2 regions of the Bradyrhizobium sp. HKCCYLRH2060 genome follow, and region 2 is predicted to be linked to the other one. Evidence: riboswitches for the same ligand, from Rfam matches in the RefSeq annotation. Region 2 holds a riboswitch; the other holds the start of a gene.
What was found. Region 2 has a riboswitch for S-adenosylmethionine ahead of ACQR10_RS09805 (GNAT family N-acetyltransferase). Riboswitches for the same ligand answer to the same signal wherever they lie in the genome.
Positions count from the first base shown of each region.

Region 1 (5,146 bases), on a different contig from region 2:
GGCGTCGTCGTGCTCGGTCCGTTCAAGGTCGCCCGCGTCCCTCCGCTGTTCTGACCTCAGTTCTTCTTCAACTGCGGCAGCGGCCGGCCGAAATCCGGCGCCGCCGAATCCTGGCCGATATCGACGATGCCGCGGCGGATCGCGCGCGTGCGGGTGAAGTGATCGAACAGCGCCTCGCCGTCGCCGCGCCGGATCGCCCGCGTCAGCTTCGACAGGTCCTCGGTGAAGGTGCCAAGCATGTCGAGCACGGCATCCTTGTTGCTCAGGAAGATGTCGCGCCACATCGTCGGATCGGAGGCGGCGATGCGGGTGAAGTCGCGGAAGCCGCCGGCGGAGAACTTGATCACCTCGGACTCGGTCACCTGCGCCAGCTCGTCGGCGGTGCCGACGATGGTGTAGGCGATCAGATGCGGCAGGTGGCTGGTGATCGCGAGCACGCGGTCGTGATGGTCCGGCGTCATGATCTCGACCTTGGCGCCGAGCGCCGTCCAGAACGCACGCAGACGATCGATCGCGCCGGCATCGACGCCGTCGGGCGGCGTCAGGATGCACCAGCGGTTGATGAACAGCTCGGCGAAGCCGGAATCGGGCCCGGAATTCTCGGTGCCGGCCACGGGATGGGCCGGCACGAAGTGGACGTTCGCCGGAAGATGCGGCGCCATGTCGCGCACGATCGCGCCTTTCACCGAGCCAACGTCGGAGACGACGGCGCCCGGCTTCAGATGCGGCGCGATCTCGGCCGCAACCGGACCGCAGGCGCCGACGGGAATGCAGAGGATGACGAGATCGGCGTCCTTGACCGCCTCTTCATTGCTCGCGACGACGCGGTCGACGACGCCGAGCTCGGCGACACGCGCGCGCGTCTTCTCCGAGCGCGCCGTGGTGACGATCTCGCCGGCCACGCCCTGCAGCCGCGCCGCGCGCGCGATCGAGCCGCCGATCAGGCCGAAGCCGATCAGCGCGACGCGTTCGAATCGCCCCGCGACGCTCATGTCGCCCTCATGAATTCGCTGAGAGCCTCCACGACCAGACGATTGGCCTCCTCGGTGCCGATCGTCATGCGCAACGCGTTCGGCAGCTTGTAGTTGGCGAGCGCGCGCAGCACGAGGCCGCGCCGGGTCAGGAATTCGTCGGCCTCGACCGCGGTCTTGCCCTTGTCGGTCGGGAAGTGGATCAGGATGAAATTGGTGACACTCGGCGTCACCTTCAGCCCAAGCTTGCCGATCTCCTCGGTCAGCCAGTTGCGCCACGTTTCCGTGTGCGTTTTCGACATCTGCTGATGCGCGGTGTCCTCGATCGCGGCGACCGCCGCGAGCATCGCCGGCGAGGAAACGTTGAACGGTCCGCGGATGCGGTTGATCGCATCGACGATATGCGCCGGGCCGAACATCCAGCCAACGCGGAGCGCCGCGAGCCCGTGGATCTTCGAGAACGTATGGGTGACCACGGTGTTCTCGGTCGTGGCGACCAGCTCGAGCCCGAACTCATAGTCGTTGCGCGAGACGTAATCGGCATAGGCGGCGTCGAGCACCAGCACGACCTGCGACGGCAGGCCGGCGCGCAGCCGCTTGACCTCGTCGAACGGGATGTAGGTGCCGGTCGGGTTGTTCGGGTTGGCGAGCCAGACCAGCTTGGTGCGCGGCGTCACCGCGGCAAGGATGGCGTCGACGTCGGTGCGATACTCCGTCTCCGCGGCAACCACGTTCCTGGCGCCGCAGGCCATGGTCGCAATCGGATAGACCAGGAAGCCGTGCGCGGTCGAGATCGCCTCGTCGCCTTGGCCGAGAAAGGTGTGTGCCAGCAGATTGAGGATCTCGTCGGAGCCGGCGCCGCAGACGATGCGGTCGGGATCGAGGCCGTAGGTGCGGCCGATCGCCTGGCGCAGCACCCGTGAAGTCCCTTCCGGATAATCTTCCAGGTGAGTGGCCGCACTCTTGAACGCCTCGATCGCCCTCGGCGAGGGGCCGAACGGGGTCTCATTGGCCGACAGTTTGAAAACCTTGCGGCCCGGCTCCGGCTGGGGACTCTTGCCCGGTGTATAGGGCGCGATATCGAGGATGCCGGGGTTCGGCACGGGGCGGTTCATCGTCAACTCCGGAAAATCATCACTGGCGCGGGGCGTCTCAGCTCGGAACCGTATAGCGTTTCGCATGGCCGCCGACGAGGGCGGCGGAGCGTACCGAGGCGCCCGCCGCGATCAGGGCAGCCCTGATCTTGTCGAGGTTCGACGGCGACTCGATCGATACCAGCAGTGCGGCGCCGTCGAAGGCGGTATCGGGCACCGCGATGACGTCGGCGAGCGGCGACAGCGCCCGCGACACCTGCGCATTCCAGCCGGAGACGCGGATGCTCCAGGTCTCGACCTCGAGCACCAGCGCATCGTCGGCGACGCGCGACACCGCGAACACCGGCAGCGCGGCGGGATGGTCGGCGCGCTCGATGAACGGCATCCGCGCGATGATCTTTGGTGCGCCCACGGGCTCGAGCGTGATCCACCACGGCGTATGGCCGGAGGTCGTCGACACCAGCGCGAGATCGCCCTTCGAGCGCGCCACAGCCTCGACTGCGGCTTGCGCGCTGAAATGCGGCACGTAGGGCACCACGAATCCGAAATGGAACCTGGCGGAATCGCGCATCGCGGATTCTCCGACCGACACGTCGGCATGAACCGAGAACGGCGCCTGCACATAGGTGAAGGTCGAGACGATCACGCGCCAGATCCCCTCGACGGTGTCGAGCGGCAGGATGCCGCGATGGCGCTGCACCAGGCGGCGCATCATGTCGGCCTCGCGCGCGGGCCTGAACGCCGAGCCAACCTCCTGGGTCTTCTTGACCTTGATCAGCCGGTCGATGATGTCGGCCCTGTTCATCAGCAACTGATGGACCTGCTCATCGATGGCATCGATCTCCTTGCGCAGATCGGCGAGCGAGGGCGGGGCGGGCGGCGGGTTCGACATGGTCCGTGTCACTCTTCGCGAGGCCACGGGAAAACCTGCGGCCAAAGGAACGGATGCCGTTCTCTCCGATGCCGCGGACCTGCGCAACAGCAAGTTTACCTTGCGCCATCCAGGCTTGGCTGACCTGCGGCAGAGCGCCCGACCAACGGTCAACCCCAGCTTGCCTTGACGAATAGCGCCCGCGGGACTAGTTTCTGCCCGTTCCGTGGTCATTTGAGCCGGCCGGCTTGCAGCCACGTTAAAAAACTCGCTAAACAGGCCGGGGACGTTATCGATCCCGGCCGAACCCCAGTTCAGGCCGGGTTTTTCATGGCCTGATGTGTCACGTGGTTCGGGAGCCCTGGCCGGATGGCTGGGGTGAGAGACATGACAGGTCTGACGCCGAAGTCCAAATCTGCGACGTCCAAATCCGCGACGCCTACATCCGCGTTGCGCACGGTCGCGCCCGACGAGCGCTCGCACGAGGTCGATCATCCGAGCTCGCCGGTGGCGCAGTTCGGCGCCGACAAGCCGCTCAGGCTCGATTGCGGCGTCGACCTGTCGCCGTTCCAGATCGCCTACCAGACCTACGGCGAGCTCAATGCCGACCGATCGAACGCGGTGCTGGTCTGCCACGCGCTGACCGGCGACCAGCACGTCGCCAACCGCCATCCCGTCACCGGCAAGCCCGGCTGGTGGGAGACGCTGGTCGGTCCCGGCCGCCCGCTCGATCCCAGTCGCTATTTCATCATCTGCTCCAACGTGATCGGCGGCTGCATGGGCTCGACCGGGCCGGCCTCGCTGAACCCCGCCACCGGCAAGGTGTGGGGGCTCGATTTCCCGATCATCACCATCCCCGACATGGTGCGGGCGCAGGCCATGCTGATCGATCATCTCGGCATCGACACGCTGTTCGCCGTGGTCGGCGGCTCGATGGGCGGCATGCAGGCGCTGCAATGGACGGTGGCCTATCCGCAGCGCGTGTTCGCCAATCTCGCGATCGCCTGCGCGACGCGCCACTCGGCGCAGAACATCGCCTTCCACGAGCTTGGCCGCCAGGCCGTGATGGCCGATCCCGACTGGGATCACGGCCGTTACGCCGACAAGGGCACGCATCCGCATCGCGGCCTGGCTGTGGCGCGCATGGCTGCGCACATCACCTACCTCTCCGACGCCGCCTTGCATCGCAAGTTCGGTCGCCGCATGCAGGACCGCGAGCTGCCGACGTTCTCCTTCGACGCCGATTTCCAAGTCGAGAGCTACCTGCGCTACCAGGGATCGTCCTTCGTCGAGCGCTTCGACGCCAACTCCTATCTCTATCTGACGCGGGCGATGGATTATTTCGACATCGCCGGCGACCATGACGGCGTGCTGGCGGCGGCGTTTCGCGGCATCAAGACCCGTTTTTGCGTGGTGTCGTTCACCAGCGACTGGCTGTTTCCGACTGCGGAGTCGCGCGCGCTGGTGCATGCGCTCAACGCCTCCAGCGCGCGGGTGTCGTTCGCCGAGATCGAGACCGACCGGGGCCACGACGCGTTCCTGCTCGATGTCCCCGAGTTCTTCGAGATCGCCAGCGCCTTTCTCGATTCCGCCGGCAAGGCGCGCGGGCTTGCCCATGCGAAGGGAGACTGAGCCATGAGCATGCAGGGTGTGCTGCCGCTGAACGGCTTCACTGGCGGCGAGGTGCTGGCCTATCGGCCTGATCATCTGCTGGTCGCCGGCATGGTCGAGCGCGGCTCCAAGGTGCTCGACATCGGCTGCGGCGATGGCGATCTGCTGCAACTGCTGGAAAGCCGCGGCATCGACGGCCGCGGCATCGAGCTGTCCCGCGAGGGCGTCAACCATTGCGTCGCCAAGGGGCTCGCGGTGGTGCAGGGCGACGCCGATACGGATCTCGTCGATTATCCGGACGACGCGTTCGACTACGTGATTCTGTCGCAGACCCTGCAGGCGACGCGGCAGCCCAAGGTCGTGCTGGAGAACCTGCTGCGCATCGGCCGCCGCGCCATCGTCACCTTTCCGAATTTCGGCTTCTGGCGGCTGCGGCTGCAGTTGCTGGTCGGTGGCCACATGCCGCGCACCGACAATCTGCCCTTCACCTGGTACGACACGCCGAACATTCATTTCTGCACCATCAAGGACTTCGTGCAGCTCTGCGACGAGATCGACGTCAAGATGGAACGCGCCGTCGCCCTCGATAGTTACGGCCG
Region 1 is NZ_JBNPUK010000013.1:221-5,366, reverse strand. Features, by position in the region: gene ACQR10_RS23585 (DUF2125 domain-containing protein) at 1-54, shown strand, start outside; gene ACQR10_RS23580 (prephenate/arogenate dehydrogenase family protein) at 57-992, opposite strand; gene hisC (histidinol-phosphate transaminase) at 989-2,086, opposite strand; gene ACQR10_RS23570 (chorismate mutase) at 2,124-2,957, opposite strand; SAM riboswitch at 3,153-3,232, shown strand; gene metX (homoserine O-acetyltransferase MetX) at 3,315-4,568, shown strand; gene metW (methionine biosynthesis protein MetW) at 4,572-5,146, shown strand, end outside.
Region 1: linked by a shared signal. The riboswitch ahead of metX (homoserine O-acetyltransferase MetX) and the one ahead of ACQR10_RS09805 (GNAT family N-acetyltransferase) in region 2 are both predicted to bind S-adenosylmethionine.

Region 2 (5,146 bases):
GTGACGAGTTCACCCTTGCTGCAGCCGCTCAGAATCTTCGTAAAATGGCCAAGCTGATCCCGATGCCCGCGTGACTCCCCCACCAAGCCAACGCGTCCTCGGAACAGCCGGCGTTCACAACGAAACTACTGCCGACTTTTTCAACGGAATCGACCCTGAACCGACGTCGCGAGCCGATTGCTGCATGCAGATCACTGAGGCAGCGCCACCCCGGCGATTTGCATGACGCCAAGCTGGTCGAACAACTCAATCTGCTCACCGTTCAGCACTGGAATGTAGCAACGACGTCTAGCAGCCGAGATCAAGATACAGAGCTTATCCTCCGCGACCGCCCATGTCCCCGTTGCAGGCCCAAAGGACTCGTCCCAGTGCGGATAAGTCATCCGGCCGTCGGGCTCGAATCGCATGGATAACGGACCATTCTTGAGCTTCGGACCGAAGCTGATCGTCTTGCCCTTGAATTTTGCGGCCAGGGTCTCACCTGTCGGTCTTTCGCCGGTTGCTGCGGTGAGCGAGGCATCGGGCCCCGGATCATAGCCATCGGCCTTCAGGATGAGCCAGAAGAGCCTAGCCATGTTGCGAAATGAAGGTTCGACGTACGGCGCATCGCGGTCGACACGATGCACCACGACAAGGTCGAGTGCGGGTACGACTAAGGCGTATTGGCCGCCGGCACCTTGGGCCATAAAGCTGCCCTCGGGCAAAGTCACCGTAGGCGCAACGTCACCGCCCAGAAAGCCGATCCACCAGAGATAGCCATAGCCCATCCCGAACGCTGCTTTCGAATAGCTGCGCGTGCTCTCTTCCACCCACTCCCGCGGCACGATCTGGTGTCCGGCCCAATTGCCTTTGTGAAGATAGAGAAGTGCAAAACGCGCCAAGTCCCGTGCGCTCATGCGTATCTCATAGGCGGGGTGGATAGACGCTTCGCCGCGGACGTAGCTGCCATCCTGTGGCCGGTAGTCCTGCATGCCGATTGGCTTTGCGATCTTTTGGTCGAGCGCCTCGAAGAGGCCGATGCCAGTTGCGTGCTCGTAGATCGTGCCAAGCGCGTTGAAGTCCCAATTGTTGTAATACCAGAAGGTGCCGGGCGGGTGACTGCCGCGCGGCGGTCTCATCTTGGCATTGTCCGGCGTCTCATAGAGCGCCGCGTGGTAGACCCCGGAACGCGCTTCGAGGAGTTCGCGCACCGTCGCGCCCTTCTCGACCCCGGTCAAGCCAGGCGGGTTATCGTCGATGCCAAGTTCGCCAAGCGTGCTGTCAAGGTTGATCTGGTGATCCGACACTGCGATGCCGATCAGGGCGCTGAGCATGCTCTTGCGGATTGAAGCGACTTCCATCGGCTTCGTCGTACTGCCCCACTCGGCCACGACCTTGCCGTGCTGAACGATCACAACCGCGCTCGAATGAATCTGATCCGAAAAGGATCGCGCTTGGGTCAATCCGGTTTCTGACCAACCCAATTCTGCAGGCGTGACGCGCTCCCACTCCGCTGCTGGGAAGCCATCTTCAGCTTGGGCATGCTCGAACCGAACCAAAGCGCCGAGCAGCACGACAGCGAAAACAATCTGGCGAATATGCATAGGATGATCCCACCCGTTGCGAGCTTGACCAGATTGCTACACACTAATCATTAACGGAATTAAGCAGAACGCCTGTTGAAGTGTTTTCTTTGGATACCCGCCAACCATCCTCATAGCGACGTCTCTTGTTGGCCCACAACGGACATGGAACGAACGGAACTCCCTTACGACCAAACTGTGTGACCGGCTGGTGAGAAATCGCTACTCATCCTTATTCAACGCGGCGATGAGGACGCCAACCTCTTCAACAGGTAAGGATCGTCACGCGCTATCAACTCTTCTGTCCTTGGGAGCTTTCCGAAAGCAAACCGTGCCTCCTCGATGCAAGAAAAATAACACAAGCATCTCCGTGCCATCTGAATGCTCGACCTCAACCATGTAGGATGCTAGCGATGGCGGAGTAACCACCCCATGTAAGGCTGGTCTGAGAGGCGATCTCGATTGTGCAACACGATCGAAAAGCAGACTTGATCATCTATTCCTTGTCGTCACATCGCCCTCGACCATCATTTCGTCAGCCATCTCTCGAAGTACAAATTGATCGGGTTGGAAACGTAAGGGCCATACGCTGGGCACGGAACGAACCCCTTCGCCCGATAGAGCCTCTGGGCATCGGGAAGAAATTCCGTGGTTTCCAGCCGCAGAACCGACAGCTTGGCGGTCAAGGCCGCTTCCACAACGCGCGTCAGGAGCCTGCTGCCTATTCCAGTTGTCCGAGCCTCGGTGACGACATACATGCGCTTCACCTCCCCGGTACCATCCGCGAACACCTGCAGCCCTGCACAGCCAACGGCTTGTCCGGCAATCCGCGCGATAAACATTTGCGTGTCGTCGTGCGCTAGCCGATCAATTGGAGAGCCGTGATTCCTCTCCACCCCGCAGACCTTGTTTAAGAAATCGTCCAGCGCGGTTACGAGATTAATCAGGTCCGGGGACCTTGCATCGGCCAGCTCAATTTCGATTCGATCGACAGTCATTCTCGTCCCCTTCTTCGAAGAGATGAGCGCATGACGCCGTGGTGGCTTGTCCCGTTTAGTTGCCGGACCGGCCACATCTTCTTCCGAAGGAAGAAAGCCACCTTGCTCGGGGAGCAGGTTGGCGCTGGGCGTCGGCCCAACTCTTGATGTTGGAGTTGACGATAGCGGGCACTATCGAGCTTGGCAAGTACGCCCCCAGTTCGAGGAACAACGCGTGGCCGCTCCTGGCTCATCTCGAACCTTTTGGTCGGCTCCGACGATGGCCGCTCCGTCGAAGATTGGGGTCTTGTCAGGCCGCAATCGGCGCCTACCGGGGAGGCCGACGGCGGCTCGGCTCAGGCGGGCGCTGTGCATAGGGGTTCGGCAGGCACATGGCCGAAAGGCCCGCGGCCCCCGCTCTGCACGCCTCCCACGACCTGTACTGGCACGCGATCGTGCTGGACCCGCCCCACTCCCATGTCTGGAGGCACACCGGATCATTGCCATCGAACCGCTGGGCCGCGGCTGGAGCGGTTGCAAGCACGATGATCGAAGTCATGAGGAGAAGCGCGCGCATCATCAGCCATCATGACATGAGGCTGACCAATCCGAAAGGGTCTGCCGGCGCGGCCACGTCCACGCGCGCTTGATCCGCAGGCGCGGCGGGTTTCGGTACCCGCGTCGTCAGGTGACCCTCTCTTGCTCCACGGAAAGCAGGCGATCGCAGCTAGCTTCGGCGGCTCATGAGTCAGAAATAGGAGCGCGGCTGCTGCCTGGTATGTTGGCCGAGGTAGCGTCTCACGGTCGAAAGATTTTTCGGTTCAGAAAGCTTCTCAAATACCTGATGCACCAATTCATCGTGATCGGAGGCAACAATTGCGACGGCGTCCCTCAGGTTTCTAAGCTGACGCCACGAAAGAGCAGGCTCCGCTGCTGCCACCAAAGCCCAAAATACAGGGCGCCATAACCCGGTGTCGAAGGGCTTCGACGCCTGAAATATGGAAAACAGCGCCTCTGAACGACTCCCCATGTTTTCAATGGCGCCAGAAGCAGCGACGTACTTTATGAGAAGTTCTTTGGCGGGCGGCCCGTTGCCGCGCTCAAGATATGCCCTGATCGGCCATGCCGAGACGGCTACACGATTGAAAATATCCTCCTGACAGTCGGCTGCCAGAATCGCCTCTTCAAGGAGGCGGCTATACCTTTCATCGGGCCAATGGCGTGCGACGTGAGATAACGCCTGACACCTGAACCAAGGTGCTTCTATCCCCCTTGCGACGCTTAGCGCTTCGTCAGGGCGAGCAGATGCGAGGCGGATCGCGAGGTCTCTTGCTTTGGTCGGGGTCAGGGTCTTGCTCACCCAAACCGACTACCATAACTCCCCGCAACGGCCAATTGGATGGAACGTCAGATTCTGGCCTAAAGGTGAACTATGCTGGTTCAAGGCTGACGCATGGTCTCAACCCAACGCCGTCGTCAGGACGTCCAGATCCGCAGAGCACCAACAGTCTCGAACTCGGCGAGCCTAAAGCTCTTTGTCACAGACAACGCTGCCGTAGGGTGGGCAAAGCGACGCCAAGGGCGGCGCGTGCCCACCATCGGTGGCGCTGGGTGTAGGCGGTGGGCACGGCGCGCGTGAAAGCTCGCCCGACAAGGCCGCATCCCGGCGCGCCTTTGCCCACCCTACGGCAGGTTGTTAGTTCAGCGTGCCATCAATCTTGACGCTGCTGGCAAAGCGGCGCGTGACCACCATCGCCACCGCTCGAAACGCGCGGTGGGCCCGATGCGACGCGGCGTTGCCGCGTACGCCTCTTTGCCCACCCTACAGCTCGGGTGACGGGATCATGACCGGCCCGGTGACCTTCGTCCGAACGGCCTAGACCGCAATCCCGCTCCACCTCACCCGAACAGATGCGCCAGCCAGAACGCGGCGCCGGCGGCGAGGCCGCCGACGAGGGCGGTCTGAAGCGCCGACTTGATCTTGTTGACGCCGGTGAAGTGGCCCTTGATGGCGCCGAAGATCAAGAGCGCGATGCCGGTGGCGATCACGGAGATGCGGAGCGCGGACGAGATGTCGGCTGCCAGCATGTAGGGGATCAGCGGGATCAAGCCGCCGATCACGTAGGAGCCGCCGATGGTCACCGCGCTGACCGGCGCGCGCTTCGGATCCGGGCGTTCGAGGCCGAGCTCGAAGCGCATCATGAAGTCGACCCAGCGCTTGCGATCGGACGCGATGGCGTCGACCACGGTGGTCAAGGCCTGGCCTTCGAGACCATAGCCGCGAAAGATCGCCGCGACCTCCTCGACCTCCCGACCGCGGAGCTTCTCGATCTCGTCGTGCTCCCGCTTCTCCTCGGCGGCGTAGTGCTCTGCGTCGGAGCGGGCGGCGAGATAGCCGCCGAGCCCCATCGCGATCGCGCCGGCGACGACCTCGGCGAGGCCGGCCGTGACGATCACGTCGGTCCTGGCGACCGCCGCCGAAAGACCGGCGGCGAGCGCGAACGGCACGGTGAGGCCGTCGGCCATGCCGATGACGACGTCGCGGACGACCTCCGACGCGGTGAAGTGCTTTTCGATGTGCGGCGTTGCCGGCATGGCGGCCTCCGA
Region 2 is NZ_JBNPUK010000003.1:450,932-456,077, reverse strand. Features, by position in the region: gene ACQR10_RS09815 (IS1182 family transposase) at 1-74, shown strand, start outside; gene ACQR10_RS09810 (serine hydrolase domain-containing protein) at 192-1,583, opposite strand; gene ACQR10_RS09805 (GNAT family N-acetyltransferase) at 2,090-2,560, opposite strand; SAM-I-IV-variant riboswitch at 2,606-2,715, opposite strand; gene ACQR10_RS09800 (DUF3551 domain-containing protein) at 2,868-3,116, opposite strand; gene ACQR10_RS09795 (hypothetical protein) at 3,288-3,899, opposite strand; gene ACQR10_RS09790 (VIT1/CCC1 transporter family protein) at 4,439-5,134, opposite strand.